DNA from 2 places in the Kitasatospora sp. NPDC050463 genome. Region 2 is predicted to be linked to the other one. Evidence: riboswitches for the same ligand, from Rfam matches in the RefSeq annotation. Region 2 holds a riboswitch; the other holds the start of a gene.
What was found. A riboswitch is a leader RNA that binds a small molecule or an ion and turns the genes downstream of it on or off. The one in region 2 is predicted to bind cyclic di-AMP.
Positions count from the first base shown of each region.

Region 1: linked by a shared signal. The riboswitch ahead of AB0J08_RS33740 (transglycosylase family protein) and the one ahead of AB0J08_RS00200 (transglycosylase family protein) in region 2 are both predicted to bind cyclic di-AMP.

Region 1 is NZ_JBFAJO010000078.1:19,302-27,160, forward strand. It holds gene AB0J08_RS33730 (LacI family DNA-binding transcriptional regulator) at 1-961, shown strand, start outside; gene AB0J08_RS33735 (hypothetical protein) at 1,020-1,220, opposite strand; gene AB0J08_RS33740 (transglycosylase family protein) at 1,391-2,689, opposite strand; cyclic di-AMP (ydaO/yuaA leader) riboswitch at 2,676-2,877, opposite strand; gene AB0J08_RS33745 (hypothetical protein) at 3,230-5,314, shown strand; gene AB0J08_RS33750 (hypothetical protein) at 5,464-6,402, opposite strand; gene AB0J08_RS33755 (DUF397 domain-containing protein) at 6,917-7,162, shown strand; gene AB0J08_RS33760 (ATP-binding protein) at 7,457-7,859, opposite strand, start outside.
Region 2 is NZ_JBFAJO010000001.1:40,133-47,991, forward strand. It holds gene AB0J08_RS00175 (FAD-dependent oxidoreductase) at 1-1,042, opposite strand, end outside; gene AB0J08_RS00180 (Ppx/GppA phosphatase family protein) at 1,471-2,412, opposite strand; gene AB0J08_RS00185 (DUF501 domain-containing protein) at 2,409-3,056, opposite strand; gene AB0J08_RS00190 (septum formation initiator family protein) at 3,046-3,543, opposite strand; gene eno (phosphopyruvate hydratase) at 3,767-5,053, opposite strand; gene AB0J08_RS00200 (transglycosylase family protein) at 5,296-6,213, opposite strand; cyclic di-AMP (ydaO/yuaA leader) riboswitch at 6,218-6,389, opposite strand; gene AB0J08_RS00205 (cytochrome P450) at 6,665-7,859, opposite strand, start outside.

The sequences.
Region 1 (7,859 bases), on a different contig from region 2:
CTCCCGCGTACTCAACGGCAAGGCGAACGTCTCCGCCGCCACCCGGCAGACCGTGCTGGCGGCGCTGGACGTGCTCGGCTACGAGCGGCCGACCCGGCTGCGCCAGCGCAGTGCGGGCCTGATCGGGCTGATCACCCCGGAACTCAGCAACCCGATCTTCCCCGCGCTGGCCCAGGTGATCGAGCAGGTGCTGAGCCGGCACGGCTTCACGCCGGTGCTCTGCACCCAGACGCCCGGCGGCTCCACCGAGGACGAACTGGTGGAGATGCTGGTCGACCGGGGCGTGGCGGGCATCGTCTTCGTCTCCGGCCTGCACGCCGACACCGCCGCCGACCACGACCGGTACGCCCGGCTGACCGGCCGGCAGGTGCCGTTCGTGCTGATCAACGGCTTCAGCGAGAAGATCGACGCGCCGTTCATCTCGCCGGACGACCGGGCCGCGATGTGGATGGCCGTCCAGCACCTGGCCGAACTCGGCCACGAGCGGATCGGTCTGGCAGTCGGGCAGAAGCGTTACGTCCCGGTGCTGCGGAAGATCGAGGGCTTCAAAGCGGCCCTGCGGGAGGTGCTCGGCCGGACCGAGGAGCAGGCCGGGGAACTCGTCCACCACACGCTGTTCAGCGTGGAGGGCGGGCACGCGGCGGCCGGTGCGCTGCTCGACAAGGGCTGTACGGCGATCGTCTGCGGCAGCGACATGATGGCGCTCGGCGCGATCCGGGCGGTGCGCCAACGGGGTCTGTCCGTCCCGCAGGACGTCTCGGTGGTCGGGTTCGACGACTCGCCGCTGATAGCTTTCACCGAGCCGCCGCTGACCACCATCCGCCAGCCGGTCGAGGCGATGGCCACCGCGGCCGTCGACGCCCTGCTGGAGGAGGTGGGCGGGAACGCCGCCCAGCGCGGGGAGTTCATGTTCCAGCCGGAGCTGGTGATGCGCGGCTCCACGGGCGCCTGCGCCCGCTGAGACGACGACCGGGGCCCCGGAGAGCGAACCGCTCTCCGGGGCCCCGTGGTGTCCGCCCTCAGCCCTCCTGCGCGGTCGGGCGCTGCTGGTTCGCCCGCTGCCCGTCGGCGGCGTCGCCGGTCCGGGTCTCGGTGCGCCGCCTGCGGGCCAGGTAGTCGAGCAGGATCAGCTCGACGGCGTCCTGCGGGCTCGTGGTACCGGAGAGCATCATCGCGTCGATCGCGAGATCGGCGTCGAGCGTGACGGTGACCTGGGCCATGTGACTCCTCCTCGGGTGCGGAGCAGCAGCATGCCCGCCGGGACCGGATCCGGCCATGGCCCGGCCGTCCCGCGCGCGGGCGCGCCACAGCCCCCGGTGAGGAGCGACCGTACTCTCTCCGGGGGCTGCGGCGTAGCCGTGCGGGCCGGATCGGCCCGCACGGGAGGGGATCAGACCCGGCCGGCGAAGTCCGGGGCCCAGTTGGCGACGGTCTGGGTCCGCACGCCCGAGCTCGGGTTGGCGGCCTCGACGTACTTGCCGTCGCCGATGTAGAGCGCGACGTGGTAGACGCCCGAGTCCTGGCCGTTGTTGGACCAGAACAGCAGGTCGCCCGGCTTGAGGGCGTCCAGCGAGACGTGGGTGCTGGCGGCGGCCTGGTCGGCGGCGACGCGCGGGACGGAGATGCCCGCGGCGCGCAGCGCGGCCTGGGTCAGGCCGGAGCAGTCCCAGCCGCCGTTGCCGGTGCCGCCGTAGACGTAGGCCTGGCCGACCTTCGACTGGGCGAAGGAGACCGCGGCGGCCATGCTGCCGGTGGCGGCCTGGGCCGGGGCCTGGGCCGTCTCCTGGGCGGCGGGCTTGGCGGCCGGGGCCTGGGTCGGCGCGGCCGGCTTGGCGGCGGTCGCGGTGGTGCCGGCGGCGTGGCCGGTCGCGCCCGAGGAGCGGTTGAACCAGTCGAAGCCCTTGCCGGACTCGTCCGAGGTGTGGGCCTTGGCACGGTCGCCCAGGCTCAGGTGCTGGCCGGGGTAGATGACGTGCGGGCCGGCGGTGAGGGAGCTGCGGTTGAGCTCGTACAGCCGCTCCCAGCCGCCCTGGATGTCGTTCTTGTCGGCGATCGAGGAGAGCCAGTCGCCCGCGACGACGGTGTAGTCGTCGGACGTGGCGTCGGCCTGACGGTGGTACTGCTGCCAGTCCTGACCGCCCTGCGACTGCTGGGCGGAGTCAGCGGCGGCCGGGGCCTCGGCGGCCTTCGGGGCGGCCTTGGGCGCGGCCGGCTTGGCGGCGGGGGCCTGGGTCGGCGCCGGGGCCGGGGTGGCCTTCGGGGCGGCGGTGGAGGTGTCGACGGCGGCCGGGGTGCCGCCCTTGGTCAGACCGGCCTGGACGGAGCAGACCGGCCAGGCGCCGGGGCCCTGGGAGGCGAGCACCTTCTCGGCGATCGCGATCTGCTGGTCCTTGGTGGCGAGGTCGGCGCGGGCGGCGTACGCGGTGCCACCGAACGCGGCCCAGGTGCTGCTGGTGAACTGGAGGCCGCCGTAGAAGCCGTTGCCGGTGTTGATGCTCCAGTTGCCGGTGCTCTCGCACTGGGCGACCTTGTCCCAGGTGGCGACCGAGGCGGCGGAGGCGCTGCCGGTGGTGAGGCAGGGGACGGTGAGACCGATGCCGACGACGCCGAGGGTGGCGATCGCGCGGCGGGTGCGGCCGGACAGACGGGTGCCGTTGGTGGGCAGCATGAAGACGTGGTCCTCTCCCACGCCTGCGAGGTGAGCTGTCGGATTCGGGCTGGAGTTGCCCGGCCGCGCTGTGGCTGCGGCTTCACCCCTAGCCCTGAACCGGTCACGAGGACCGGTCCGGGGCGACTTACCTGTGGTTCCCCCGCTCCTGCCGTGGTGCGTTCCGCGCTGCCAGCGCACCCGACGGCAGGACTCGGCGTTGCGGGTGTGCTGGGTCCGTGTGGCCACGAACGGGGAGCACGTTAAGCAGACTTAAGTTCAAACCGCAAACATGTGTGACGCTCGTCACGGTTTGCGAAAGAGGTGGTGAATGGCTGTCCACCATGATCAGAAATGACCGATTTCGAGCAACACCCGTCGGAGTCACGGCAACTGCCTATGCTTCAGGGCGTCAGGATCGACGCGGCCGTCTGGGGGGAGGGCTACGCAGCGATGGCCATGGACGAGGACCCGGAGGCCGGTCGGCCGGCCGCGAGGCCATGCGGCGCGCATGGCCGGGCAAAACACCGCAGAGCGGACATCCTGCCCGCCGAACCCCGAACTCCCGTCCGCCGTCGGACGATGCTGCGCTGGCTGGCCGTCGGCACGGTGTTCGCGGCGGTCGGCGGCGAGGAGGCGCTGCGGCGCTCCCTGGACGGCCGCTCCGAGCCCGTGACCGCCGTGGAGGGCCCCGTCCCGGGCCCGGGCGCGGACGACCCGGCCGCCGGGCACCAGCACGGCGCTCCGTCGCCCTCGGGGGCACCCGGGGGGACCACCCCGGCACCCACCCCCGACCAGGGTGGCCGCCGCTGGTCCGATCCGGCCGGCTGGGGCGGCCGCGTGCCCGGCCCGCGGGACGCCGTCCGGATCACCGACCGGGTGCTGCTCGACACCGACGCCACGGTCGGCTCGCTGCTGGTCGAGCCCGGCGGCGCGCTCACCTTCGCCGCCGACCGCAGCCTCACCCTCGCCGCGAACGGCAACGTCGAGATCCGCGGCACCCTCGCGCTCGCACCCGACGGCGCCGCCGTGCACACCGTGCGCTTCCCCGCCGTCGACGAGCGTCGCTTCCGGGGCGACGGCATGAAGGTGGTCGACACCGACGTCGGTCTCTGGGTCACCGGCGCCGGTTACCTGCGGCTGGACGGCGCAGTCAAGACCGCCTGGGTGCGTGCGGACCGGGCGCTCGGGGCCGGCGACACCACCGTCACCCTGGCCGCGCCGCCCACCGGTTGGCTGCCCGGCGACGAACTGGCCGTCACCCCGACCGGCCCGCCGGACGAGGACGGCTTCTCCACCCGCTACGACCTGGCCGTCGTCCGGTCCGTCAGCGGATCCACCGTCACCCTGGCGGCGCCGCTGACGTACGCGCACCCCCGGGTGAGCGCCGGAGGGGGCGTCACGGTCGGCGCCGAGGTGCTCAACCTGACCCGCAGCGTGCGGATCGAGGGCACCGCCGAGGGCCGCGCCCACGTCCACCTCACCAGCTCCCGCCGGGCCGATCTGCGGCACGCGACGCTGCGCTGGGTCGGCCCGCGCACCGACACCGACGAGTCCTGGAAGGGCCCGGACGGCAGCGCACCGGTCACCGCCCCGGTGCTCGGCCGCTACGGGCTGCACTTCCACATGCTCGGCGACGCCACCCGGGGCACCGTCGTCGAGGGCGTGGTGGTGCGGGACGCGGGGAGCCACGCCTTCGTCCCGCACGCCAGCCACGGCATCACCTTCCGCAGCTGCATCAGCCACGACACCTGGGAGGACGCCTACTGGTGGGACGGCCCGCCGGACACCCGCACCCCGCAGCAGCCGTCCCACGACATCGTCTACGAGTCCTGCGTCGCCTCCCGCACGCTGCTGGAGCCCAACCCGCGGGCCTACCGGCTGACCGGCTTCAACCTCGGTGCCGGGACCGGCGGCAAGGCGCTGGACTGCGTGGCCGTCGGCGTCCAGGGGGCCGACGGCGCCTCCGGCTTCGAGTGGCCGGAGAACAGCGAGGGGGTCTGGACCTTCCGGCGCTGCCTGGCCCACAACAACCTGCGGAACGGCGTCTTCGTCTGGCTGAACGCCCAGCAGCACCACGTGGTCACCGAGTTCGCGGCCTACCACAACGGCGGGTGGGGCATCGAGCACGGCGCCTACCTCAACGACTTCGACTACACCGCGAGCGTGCTGTACGGCAACGGCGGTGGGGGAGTGGTGCTGCACTCGCTCGGCCGGGACAAGGGCACCCTCTTCGACGGGCTGCTGATCGACGCCGCCGGGCAGAGCGACTTCGCCGTCTCCACCGCACGGCACGAACTCGCCGGGGAGGCCGTCACCTTCAGCCGCAGCCGGTTCACCGGCCACCGCAGGGCCGGGATCGCCTTCCGCGCCGACCCGGACGGCAAGCCGGACGACCTCCTCGTGCTGGACTGCGAGTTCGGCGGCAACGAGCTCTGGATCGATCCGGAGTCCGCGCCGCCGAAGAACATCCTGCTGCGCCGTGCGGGGCAGGCCGAGGTGCTCCAGGTGCGCAAGGCGGACGGCGGCGGCGCCGCGCAGCCGCAGTGGAACGCGACCGGTGTGCCTGTGGCCGCCTTCGCCGCGCAGTCCCGGCCGGTCCAGCTGCCGACGCTGCGGTTGGGGGACGCCGCGGCGGCCACCGGCCGGGTGGACGGGCGTTCCTGAGGCGTCCGCGGGGCCGGCCTCCGGGGGCCGGCGTCCGAGGGGCCGACCCGGGCGCCGTTCCGCGCGTTCCGGGCGTCCCGGGTGTCCTGGGCGGACACGTCGAGGGCCCGGAGCGGGTGCGCTCCGGGCCCTACGGCGTTCGCGGCCCGCTACTCGGCGACGGCGTCCGCGGCCTGCTCGGCAGCGGCCTGCTCGGCAGCGGCCTGTTCGGCGGCGGCCGCCTCGGCGTACGCCTCGGGGGCGACGGCCGGCAGCACGGCCAGATAGGTGGAGGCGATCAGCTGGCCCACCGTCGGGTAGGCGCCGAGCGGCGCGGCGCTCGGGCAGCCGGTCTCCTCGGCGGCCGTGGCGAGCAGCTCGGAGTCGGCCTCCGGACCGATCACCAGCGGGGCCAGCGCCGGGCGCTGGGAGCCGGTCTCCTTGAGGTGCGCGACGGCGGCGGCCACCGAGCCGGGCACGTCGAGCGCGGCGGGGACGACCGGCACCGCGAGGCGGGCGGCCAGCAGCACGCCGGTGATCCCGGCCGCCGCGGCGGCCTCCTCGCCGCCGACCGTGGTGAGGACCACGCCGTCCGCGGCCGTCGCGATGGCGAACAGCCGGGCGCGGTCGGCCCGGGCCAGTCCGGCCTCGGAGAGCCGGACGTGGACGGCCTCGGCGAGCAGCGGGTGCGGGCCGAGGACGTCGGTGACGTGGGCGCCGTATTCGGCGGCCAGCGCGTGCAGTTCGGTCAGGAAGCCGTGCGGGCCGGGGACCAGCGGCACCACGACCGGGGCGGGCAGGCCCGTCTCGGCGGCGTGCGCCAGCAGTTCGGCGACGGTGAACTCGTCACTGCCGGGCTCGCTCATGCCCGCGACGCCGGTGAGGTAGCCGGCCGCGGTCTGCACGCCGTTCTGCTCGCTGCGTACGATCGAGAGCAGTTCCTCGACGACGGAACGGGACTCGGGCCCGGCGGTCGCGGGCACCGCGAGCACCAGGGCCGGGGAGCCGGCCGGGATCTCGGGGCGCTCGGGGCGGCGGTGGCGCCCCCGCGCACGGGAGCCTGGGGTGCGGACGGGCAGTGGCGCGCCCGGGATGGCTGCGGTGCTCATGGCGGAGATCGTAGGACATCGGCCCGCCAAGGCTGCAGTCGGCTGCCGTACCGGGAGGGGCGGGCTGCCCGAAAACTGGACATACCGTGACCAATGCCTGTTCGGCCACCACTTCTTCCTGGGACGTGACGGGAGGTGCGGCACGTTGCAGCGATGGCGCGTGAGATGTCTCACAGCATGCGGACGGTCTGACGGAGTGTCACGGTGGCGCGACTCCGGGCGCTCGAAGATCAACATTCAGCGGGCGGCCGCCTACGGGCGGTTATCGGAATCCTCCCGGTCCAGTCGGTTATGTCCGCTTACGTTCCCTCAGGTGTCGAGGCGGTGAAGAGTTCCGATTGGTTGACGAAAGCCCCGTGCACCTGCAACGTCCCGTGCTGATGCACGTGCACTGGAGCTATCATCGCGTCAAGTGAGGCGTTGTGCCGGGCCGGTACGGGGCCGGCCCAGTCGTTCGGCTGAGTGCCGGGGCGCCGAGCTGGACGACTACTCCGGAGCTCTTCGGGAGATTTCTATGCACGACAGTTACGACACGTACAACGGGATGGCGGCTGCGGACCTCAAGGACGTGGTCTGGCAGAAGAGCCTGCACAGCAACTCTCAGGGCAACTGCGTCGAGTTCGCTGCCCTCCCGGGGGGCGACGTGGCGATGCGGAACTCACGCTTTCCGGAAGGTCCGGCACTGATATACACCCGGGCCGAGATCGCGGCGCTGCTGCTGGGCGCCAAGGACGGGGAGTTCGACCACCTGGCGGTCTGACCGTTCGTCCTCTTCGCCATCGGGGGGCCGTCGTGGGTGCTGACACCACGACGGCCTTAGTCTTCTCCGGCCGTCCGCCCTGTGGTGGGCGCCGCTGCGCGGACGTCGTCCTGCCGGCCGTCGCCGGGGGAGCCGTTGTCGGACGGTGGCCGGGCGCCGCGTGACCGGCTACCGCGGACCGGGCTGCTCCGGGGGCCGGGCGCTGGTGCGGGGCCGGGCGGGTGCGGCGAGGGGCCTGTGGGGCCTCGGACCGGGAGCGGTGTGGTGGTCCTCCCCGGGTGCCGCGGGCCACGGCTAGGCCGAGCGGCGATGCCGTCCGCCGAGCTCCGGAAACGCGACGGCCTCGGCCTCGAACATGGCCCAGACCACCTTGCCGCCGCCCAGCGGGTGCCAACCCCAGGACCGGCTGAAGGAGTCCACCAGGTGCAGCCCGCGGCCCGACTCGGCGACGAAGTCCGCCTCCCGCGCCACCGGCCCGGTGCTGCTGGGGTCGCTGACCGCGCAGACCACCTGCGGTGCGCGGTGCACCAGGCTTATTCGGATCGGCAGCCGCCCCTCGGGGCCGGGCTGGGTGGGAAAGTCGTAGTCGTCGAGCGTGCCGCCCGTCGCACCGGGGCACGCACCGATCGCGTGCCGCAGGGCGTTGGTCACCAGTTCCGAGGCCACCAGCGCGACATCGTCGAACAGCTCGCCCAGT
Region 2 (7,859 bases):
GGAAGCCGCGCATGCCCGAGATGACGTTGTCGCCGAGGACGGCGGCCTGGCGGACGGCGTGCTGCGCGTTCGGCGGGCACCAGGCGCCCTCACCGGCGGCGAGGTCCGGCACCTGGGCGTTGTCGCCGGCCGACCAGACGTAGTCGAAGCCCTTGACCTGGAGGGTCGAGGCGGTGTCGACGTGGCCGCGCGGGCCCAGCGGCAGGCCGAAGTTGGCCAGCACCGGGTTCGGCTTCACGCCGGCCGTCCACACGATGGTGGAGGCATCGGCCTCGACGCCGTTCTTCAGCACGACGTGCTGGTCGACGCAGGAGTCCATCGAGGTCTCGATGTAGATCTCGATGTTGCGCTCTTCGAGCTTCTCCTTGGTCCACAGACCGAGGTCCGGGCCCATCTCCGGGAGGATGCGGTTGGCCGCCTCCACCAGGATGAAGCGCATGTCGTCACGGCTGACGGTCTTGTAGATCTTGGCGGCGTCGCGCGCCATGTCCTCGATCTCGGCGATCGTCTCGACACCGGCGAAGCCGCCGCCGACGACGACGAAGGTCAGCGCCTTGCGGCGGATCGCCTCGTCCGTGGTGGACTCGGCCTTGTCCAGCTGCGCCATGACGTGGTTCCGGAGGCTGATGGCCTCCTCGACCGTCTTCATGCCGATGCCGTGCTCCGCCAGGCCCGGGATCGGGAAGGTCCGGGAGACCGAGCCGGTCGCGACGACCAGGTACTCGAAGGGCAGCTCGTACGAGTCGCCGGCCGCGGGCTGGATGGTGGCGACCTTGCGGGCGTGGTCCACACCGGTGACAGCACCGGTGAGCACCTCCGCCTTCTTGAGGGCGCTGCGCAGCGGCGCGACGAGGTTGCGGGGCGCGACGTTGCCGCCGGCCGCCTCGGGGAGGAAGGGCAGGTACGTCATGTACGACCGCGGGTCGACGACCGTGACGGTCGCTTCGCCATAGCGCATCTTCTTGAGGATGCGCATCGCGGCATACAGGCCGACGTAACCACCGCCGACAATGAGGATGCGAGGACGCTCCGTGGTGCTCATATCCGAAAGTATCCAGCACCGTCCGGAGCAGCCTTCGTGAGGCCGGTCACAAGCTCCTGGACGCCCTGTGCTACACTTCGCGGCCACTTTCGCGGCCCCGGGGAGCCGCCTCACGGCCCACCCGACCCCCCGGTGAGGATGCGCGCCCGAACGGCCCGGCTGAGCAGCAACGATCCATGGCACGCCCGGGTTCCCGCGCGTGATTTCGATTTTCAAACCTGTGCGGGAGCATCACCTGCGATCCAGCGGCCCGCACGGCCGACGGGCCTTCGGTCCCACATTTCGGACGTAGCGGACCGGAAGGCACGACGAATGGCTGGATCGCCATGTGAAGAAATTCACGAACTTTTCCGCGGAGCCCCGCGCGCGCCCCGGCCCCGGACCCCTCGAAGGGGTGCCGGGGCCGGGGCGGTAAGGCTCGCATCCGCTCAGGAGGCCATACTCCAGGCGATGCCGTCCAGGATGTCGTGCTCGCTGACGACCAGCTCGGTGGCGCCGGTCCGCTCCATGATCTCCAGCAGCTCCAGCGCACCGGCCGCGATCACGTCCACCCGACCGGGGTGCATCGACGGGATGGCCGCACGCTGGGCGTGCGTGGCGGAGAGCAGTTCGGTCGCGATCCGGGCCACCTGCTCCCGGCCGAGCCGCGAGTGGTGGATCCGCTCGGAGTCGTACGCGGGCAGGTCCTGGGCGATCGCCGACACGGTGGTGACCGTCCCGGCCAGGCCGACCAGGGTGGCCGCACCGGTCAGCGGGACGACCTCCTCGGCCTTGTCCAGCTCGGCCCGGACGTGCGCCCGCGCCTCGGCGATCTGCTCGGCCGACGGCAGCTCGGCGCCGGCGAAGTGGCGCTCGGTCAGCCGGACACAGCCGATGTCGACCGAGCGGGCGACCCGGACGTCCTCCGTCCCGAGCACGAACTCGGTGGAGCCGCCGCCGAGGTCGAAGACCAGGTACGGCGCCGGGAACCGGCCGCCGGCGAGCTCCTTGGTGGCACCGACGAAGGAGAGGTGCGCCTCCTCCTCGCCGCTCACCACCTCGGGCCCGACGCCCAGGATGTCGCGCACGCCCTTGGCGTACTCGTCGCTGTTCTCGGCGTCCCGGGAGGCGCTGGTGGCGACGAAGCGGATCCGGTCCGGACCCACCCCGAAGCCGGAGATGACCTCGGCGTACTCGCGGCAGGCCGCGAAGGTGCGCGCCAGCGCGTCCGGGTGCAGCCTGCCGGTCCGGTCCACGCCCTGGCCCAGCCGGTTGATGATCATCCGGCGGTCGAGGTCGGTGATCGCACCGGTCTCCGGGTCGAGGTCGGCGACCAGCAGGCGGATCGAGTTGGTGCCGCAGTCGATCGCGGCGACCCGGGTGACGCTCATGCGCCGTCCTCCTCGACGGTCTCCTGGGCGGCCCTCTTGGCGGCGCGCTCGGCGGCCTTCTGCTGCTTGGCCGCGATCACGGCCTCATGGTCCTGGTCCTTGGCACGGTTCCTCGCGACCCGCTGACCGGCGGCCTCGACCTCGGCGGCGGAGACGCAGGGGCCCTTGGCCCACCAGTCCTCCAGCATGCCGATCGCCTCGTCGCCGAGCGGGTTGACGCCCTCGCCGGCCGCCAGCGAGTGGCCGACCAGCACGTGCAGGCACTTCACCCGGTCCGGCATGCCACCGGCACTCGGGAAGCCCTCCAGCACCTCGATGGCGTCGCGGCGGGCGATGTAGTCCTCGTGCGCCTTCTGGTAGGCCGCGGCGAGCTCCGGGTCCTCGGCGAGCCGGGCGGTCTGCTCCTTCATCACGCCGTCCGCCTCCAGCGTGCCGATCAGCGAGGCGGCCTTGGGGCAGGTCAGGTAGTAGAGCGTCGGGAACGGCGTGCCGTCCGCGAGCCGGGGCGCCGTCTCCACGACGTCCGGGTTGCCGCAGGGGCAGCGGTGCGCCACCGAGCGCAGGCCGCGCGGGACCCGGCCGAGCTGCGCGGCGATGGCCGCGACATCGGTGTCGGAGACGGAGGGGTGGTTCTCAGTGGTCATGGGGGGAGCTGGCTCCAGCAGAGGCAGGGGCGGGTGGAGAGGGCGGGGCTAGGGCGGCGGTGTCGGCGGCGTCCACCGAGTCCCAGACGCTCGCGTACCAGGGCTTGGCGGCCTTCGCCGGCCCGGCGGCCACGCCGTCGGACGAGGCGGGCGGGGCGACGGAGGACGGGGTGGCGCCCCGGCCCGCCGGATCCACCGCAATGTACGGGGTCTCCCCCGGCATCGCGTAGTGCAACCGGTTGCGGGCCTGCGCCTTGACGTACTCCGGGTCCTGCCAGCGGGCCTTCTCCCGGCGCAGCTGCTCGACCTGCTGCCGGGCGTGCTCGGCCCTCGCCCGCTGGGCGGAGATCTCGGAACGCTGGGAGATGAACTGCCTGGTCGGGTACGCCAGGATCGCCACCAGGGAACAGAGCACCAGGACGAGGACGGTCGCCCGGCTCGTGAAGCGAGGCCGGGCGGCAAAGCCCGGGATCCTCCAGCCTGCCATCTCCCGTATCCCCTCCTGGTCGCGGCGGTGCCCCGCCGTCCACCCTACGGGGTGAACGGCGGGGCACCGGTCAGGCTTGCGCCACTGGGCGCGCGCGGCCCTCGTCCTCGGCTGCGGCGACGACCACTCGGCGGAGCGGCTGTGCTTGCTATTCCGCAGAGCGGCTGTGCTTGTTACTCCGCGGAGCGGCTGTGCTCGTTACTCCGCGGAGCGGCTGTGCTCGTTACTCCGCGGAGCGGAAGCGGGGGAACGCACCGCGGCCGGCGTACACGGCGGCGTCGTCGAGGATCTCCTCGATGCGCAGCAGCTGGTTGTACTTGGCGACGCGCTCGGAGCGGGCCGGGGCGCCGGTCTTGATCTGGCCGCAGTTGGTGGCGACGGCGAGGTCGGCGATGGTGACGTCCTCGGTCTCGCCGGAGCGGTGCGACATCATGCAGCGGTAGCCGTTGCGCTGGGCCAGCTCGACGGCGTCCAGGGTCTCGGTCAGCGAACCGATCTGGTTCACCTTGACCAGCAGCGCGTTGGCGGTGCCGGTCTCGATGCCCTTGGCCAGGCGGGCCGGGTTGGTGACGAACAGGTCGTCGCCGACCAGCTGGACCTTGTCACCCAGCTTGACGGTCATGGCCTTCCAGCCGTCCCAGTCAGACTCGTCCAGCGGGTCCTCGATGGAGACCAGCGGGTAGGAGGCGACCAGCTCGGCGTAGTACTCGATGAGCTCGGCGGCGGAGAGCGCCTTGCCCTCGAACTGGTAGGCACCGTCCTGGTAGAACTCGGAGGCGGCGACGTCCAGGGCGAGCGCGATGTCCTTGCCGGGCACGTAGCCGGCCTTCTGGATGGCCTCGGTGATGAGGTCCAGGGCCTCGCGGTTGCTGTCCAGGTTCGGCGCGAAGCCGCCCTCGTCGCCGAGGCCGGTGGACAGGCCGCGCTCCTTCAGCACGCCCTTGAGGGTGTGGTAGACCTCGACGCCCCAGCGGACGGCCTCGGAGAAGGACTCCGCGCCGATCGGGGCGATCATGAACTCCTGGATGTCGACGTTGGAGTCCGCGTGCGAGCCACCGTTGAGGATGTTCATCATCGGGACCGGCAGGACGTGCGCGTTCGGGCCGCCCAGGTAGCGGAACAGCGGCAGGTCGCTGGCCTCGGAGGCGGCGTGCGCGACGGCCAGCGAGACGCCGAGGATCGCGTTGGCGCCGAGCGAGGACTTGTCCGGGGTGGCGTCCAGGTCGAGCATGGCCTGGTCGATCAGGCGCTGCTCGGTGGCGTCGTAGCCGACCAGCTCGGGGCCGATCTGCTCGATGACGGCCAGAACGGCCTTCTCCACGCCCTTGCCGAAGTAGCGGTTCTTGTCACCGTCGCGAAGCTCCAGCGCCTCGAAGGCGCCGGTGGAGGCACCCGACGGGACAGCGGCACGGCCGGTGCTGCCGTCGTCGAGGCCGACCTCGACCTCGACCGTGGGGTTGCCACGCGAGTCGAGAATCTCACGGGCTACGACGACATCGATGGACGGCACGAGGCATCTCCTAGCGGAAGCAGGTTCGGCTGACGATGGGTGCTGTCGGCCGGATGGTTGCGGAGTCGTTACGACCAGAGCCTAACCGCACGGGCTCTCGGGACCACGTCGACCTCGGTCCCGTCTCAGCGTGTGGCCCGGCTACCCACCGGTAGTTCACCTGATTGCCCCACAAAAGGGGAACAGATGCGGACGAAGGGGGCCGATCGGCCCCCTTCGTGGAGCCACCGCACCGGCGGGCGTCAGCCGAGGTCGAGCACCTGGCCCGGGAGGATCAGGTTCGGGTCGGTGCCGACGGTGCCACGGTTGCCGTCGTACAGCGTCTGCCAGCCGCCCTCAACACCCTGGGCGGTGGCGATGGTCGACAGCGTGTCACCGGACTGGACGGTGTAGCCGTGGCCGGCGCGCTGCTGGGCGACGGGGGAGGCTGCGGCAGCCGGGGCGCCGTGGGCCTCGGCCGGACGGCTGTCCTGACCCGCGTACTGGCCGGCGGCCTGACCCGCGTACTGCTGATAGACGCTCTGGTGGCTGGTCCAGTACCAGGCGCCGTTGCTCTGGTACCAGAAGACCTTCGCGTCGGCGTCCCAGCCGGGCTTCTGCTGCGCGTCCTGCTGGACGGGCTGCTGGACGGCGGGCTTCGGGGCGGGCTTCTGGGCCTGCTGCTGGACGGGCTTCTGAGCGGGCTTCGGCTGAGCCGGCTTCGCCTGCGCGGGCTTCGGCGCGGCGGGCTGCTGGGCGGCGGGCTCGGCGTCCGAGGAGGTGTCGACCGAGGCCGGGGCGCCACCCTTGGCCAGGCCCGCCTTCTGCGAGCAGACCGGCCAGGCGCCCGGCCCCTGCGAGGCGAGGACCTTCTCGGCGACCGAGATCTGCTGCGCCCTGCTGGCCTGGTGGGCCTGCGGCGCGTACGAGGTGCCGCCGTACGCCTTCCAGGTGCTGGGGGTGAACTGCAGGCCACCGTAGAAGCCGTTGCCGGAGTTGATACTCCAGTTGCCGCCGCTCTCGCACTGGGCGACCGCGTCCCAGGTCGAGGTCGGGGCGGCGGAGGCGCCGGTGGCGGTGAGCAGCGGCAGCGCGAGTCCGACGCCGGCCACACCGGCCACGGCGATGGCCTTCTCGGTCTGGGTGCGACGACGATGACGGCCGGTTCCGACGAAGAGCATGACGTTTCCCTCTCCGCACGCCTGCGAGGTGAGCTGTCGGGTTCGGACCGGGAGGTGGCCCGGCCGCGTGGCGCGGGGGCTTTCGGCCCGCGCTGGCGGCTTCACCCCAAGCCGTGGGGGACGGCAACAAACCTGGTTCCCCCGCCCCTGCCCAAGGGTTCTGGTCGGTTTCCCGTGACGCGGCGGGCAGGATTCGGCGTTCCGCGCACGAGGTCCGCAGCTGCGAACTCCAGGGAGGGTAGACAGATCCTCACATCAATCACAAGCTCATATCGCAGGTATCACACATAAATTACGGCGGATGGCCGATTGCCTACCAACGACAGGGCTATGTCCTGATTGATGGTGATTCAGACCTGCGATCAGAGCCGGACAGCGACACCCCGTCAGCGTGTCGGAGACTCGAAGGGTCGAGATCGAGACACCGCCGGGGCATCGCCGCTGCGGATTCTCAGAGCCCGGTCGGCGGCTCTGCGGACGGCTTCTCGGGGGTGAATTCCACCGGGAGGTCGCGAAGTCCACGCATGATCAGGCCACCGCGCCAACGGAGATTCTCCGGGCTTTCGGCGAGTCGCAGATCGGGCAGCCGGGTGAGCAGGGTGGTGAGCGCCGACCGCCCCTCCAATCGGGCCAGCGGAGCACCGATGCAGTAGTGGATGCCGTGCCCGAAGCCCAGGTGCGGGTTGTCGGTCCGGGCCAGGTCGAGGGTGTTCTCGTCGGCGAACCGCGCCGGGTCCCGGTCCGCCGCCGCGAGCACCACCAGTACCGGGTCACCGACCGGGATCTCCACGCCGCCGATGGTCAGCGGGCTGGTCGCGAACCGCCAGGTGGCGAGCTCCACCGGCCCGTCGTAGCGCAGGAGTTCCTCGATCCCGGTCTCCAGCAGGGCGGTCTCGCCACGGGCGATCGAATCCTGGAGCAGCGCCCGCTGCCCGGGGTTGCGCAGCAGCGCGTAGGTGCCGTTGCCGATCAGGTTGACGGTCGTCTCGAAACCGGCGAAGAGGAGGATGAAGGCCATCGCCGCGGCCTCGTTCTCGGTCAGGTGCTCACCGTGGTCGCTGGCCCGGATCAGGCCGGAGATCAGGTCGTCGCCGAGATCGGCCCGCTTGCGGTGGATCAGCTCCGCCAGATAGGCGCGCATCCGCTTGACGGCACGCCCCACCCCGCCGCGCTGCCCGCCGCCGTGGCGGATCATCATGCCAGCCCAGTCCCGGAAGTCGTCCTGGTCCTCGGCCGGCACCCCGAGCAGGTCGCAGATCGCGTAGATGGGCAGCGGGAAGGCGAACTCGTGGATCAGGTCCGCCGAGCCGCGCTGCGCGAAGCCGTCGATCAGCCGGTCGGTGAGCTGCTGCACCCGGGGCTCGAACTCCGCCACCCGGCGCGGCGTGAACGCCTTCGAGACCAGTCGGCGCAGCCGCGTGTGGTCCGGTGGGTCGATGTTCAGCAGGTGGGTCATCAGGTTGGCCTGGCGCTCGCCGGGGATGCCGACCCGGCCGGTGCGGTGGGCGTGCCCGCTGTGGTGGAGCGGGTTCTTCGAGAGGCGGCTGTCGGCGAGCGCCTGCCGGGCGTCCGCGTACCTGGTCACCAGCCAGGCCTCGACCCCGCTCGGCAGGGTGGTGCGGTGCACCGGCTCGTGCTCCCGCAGC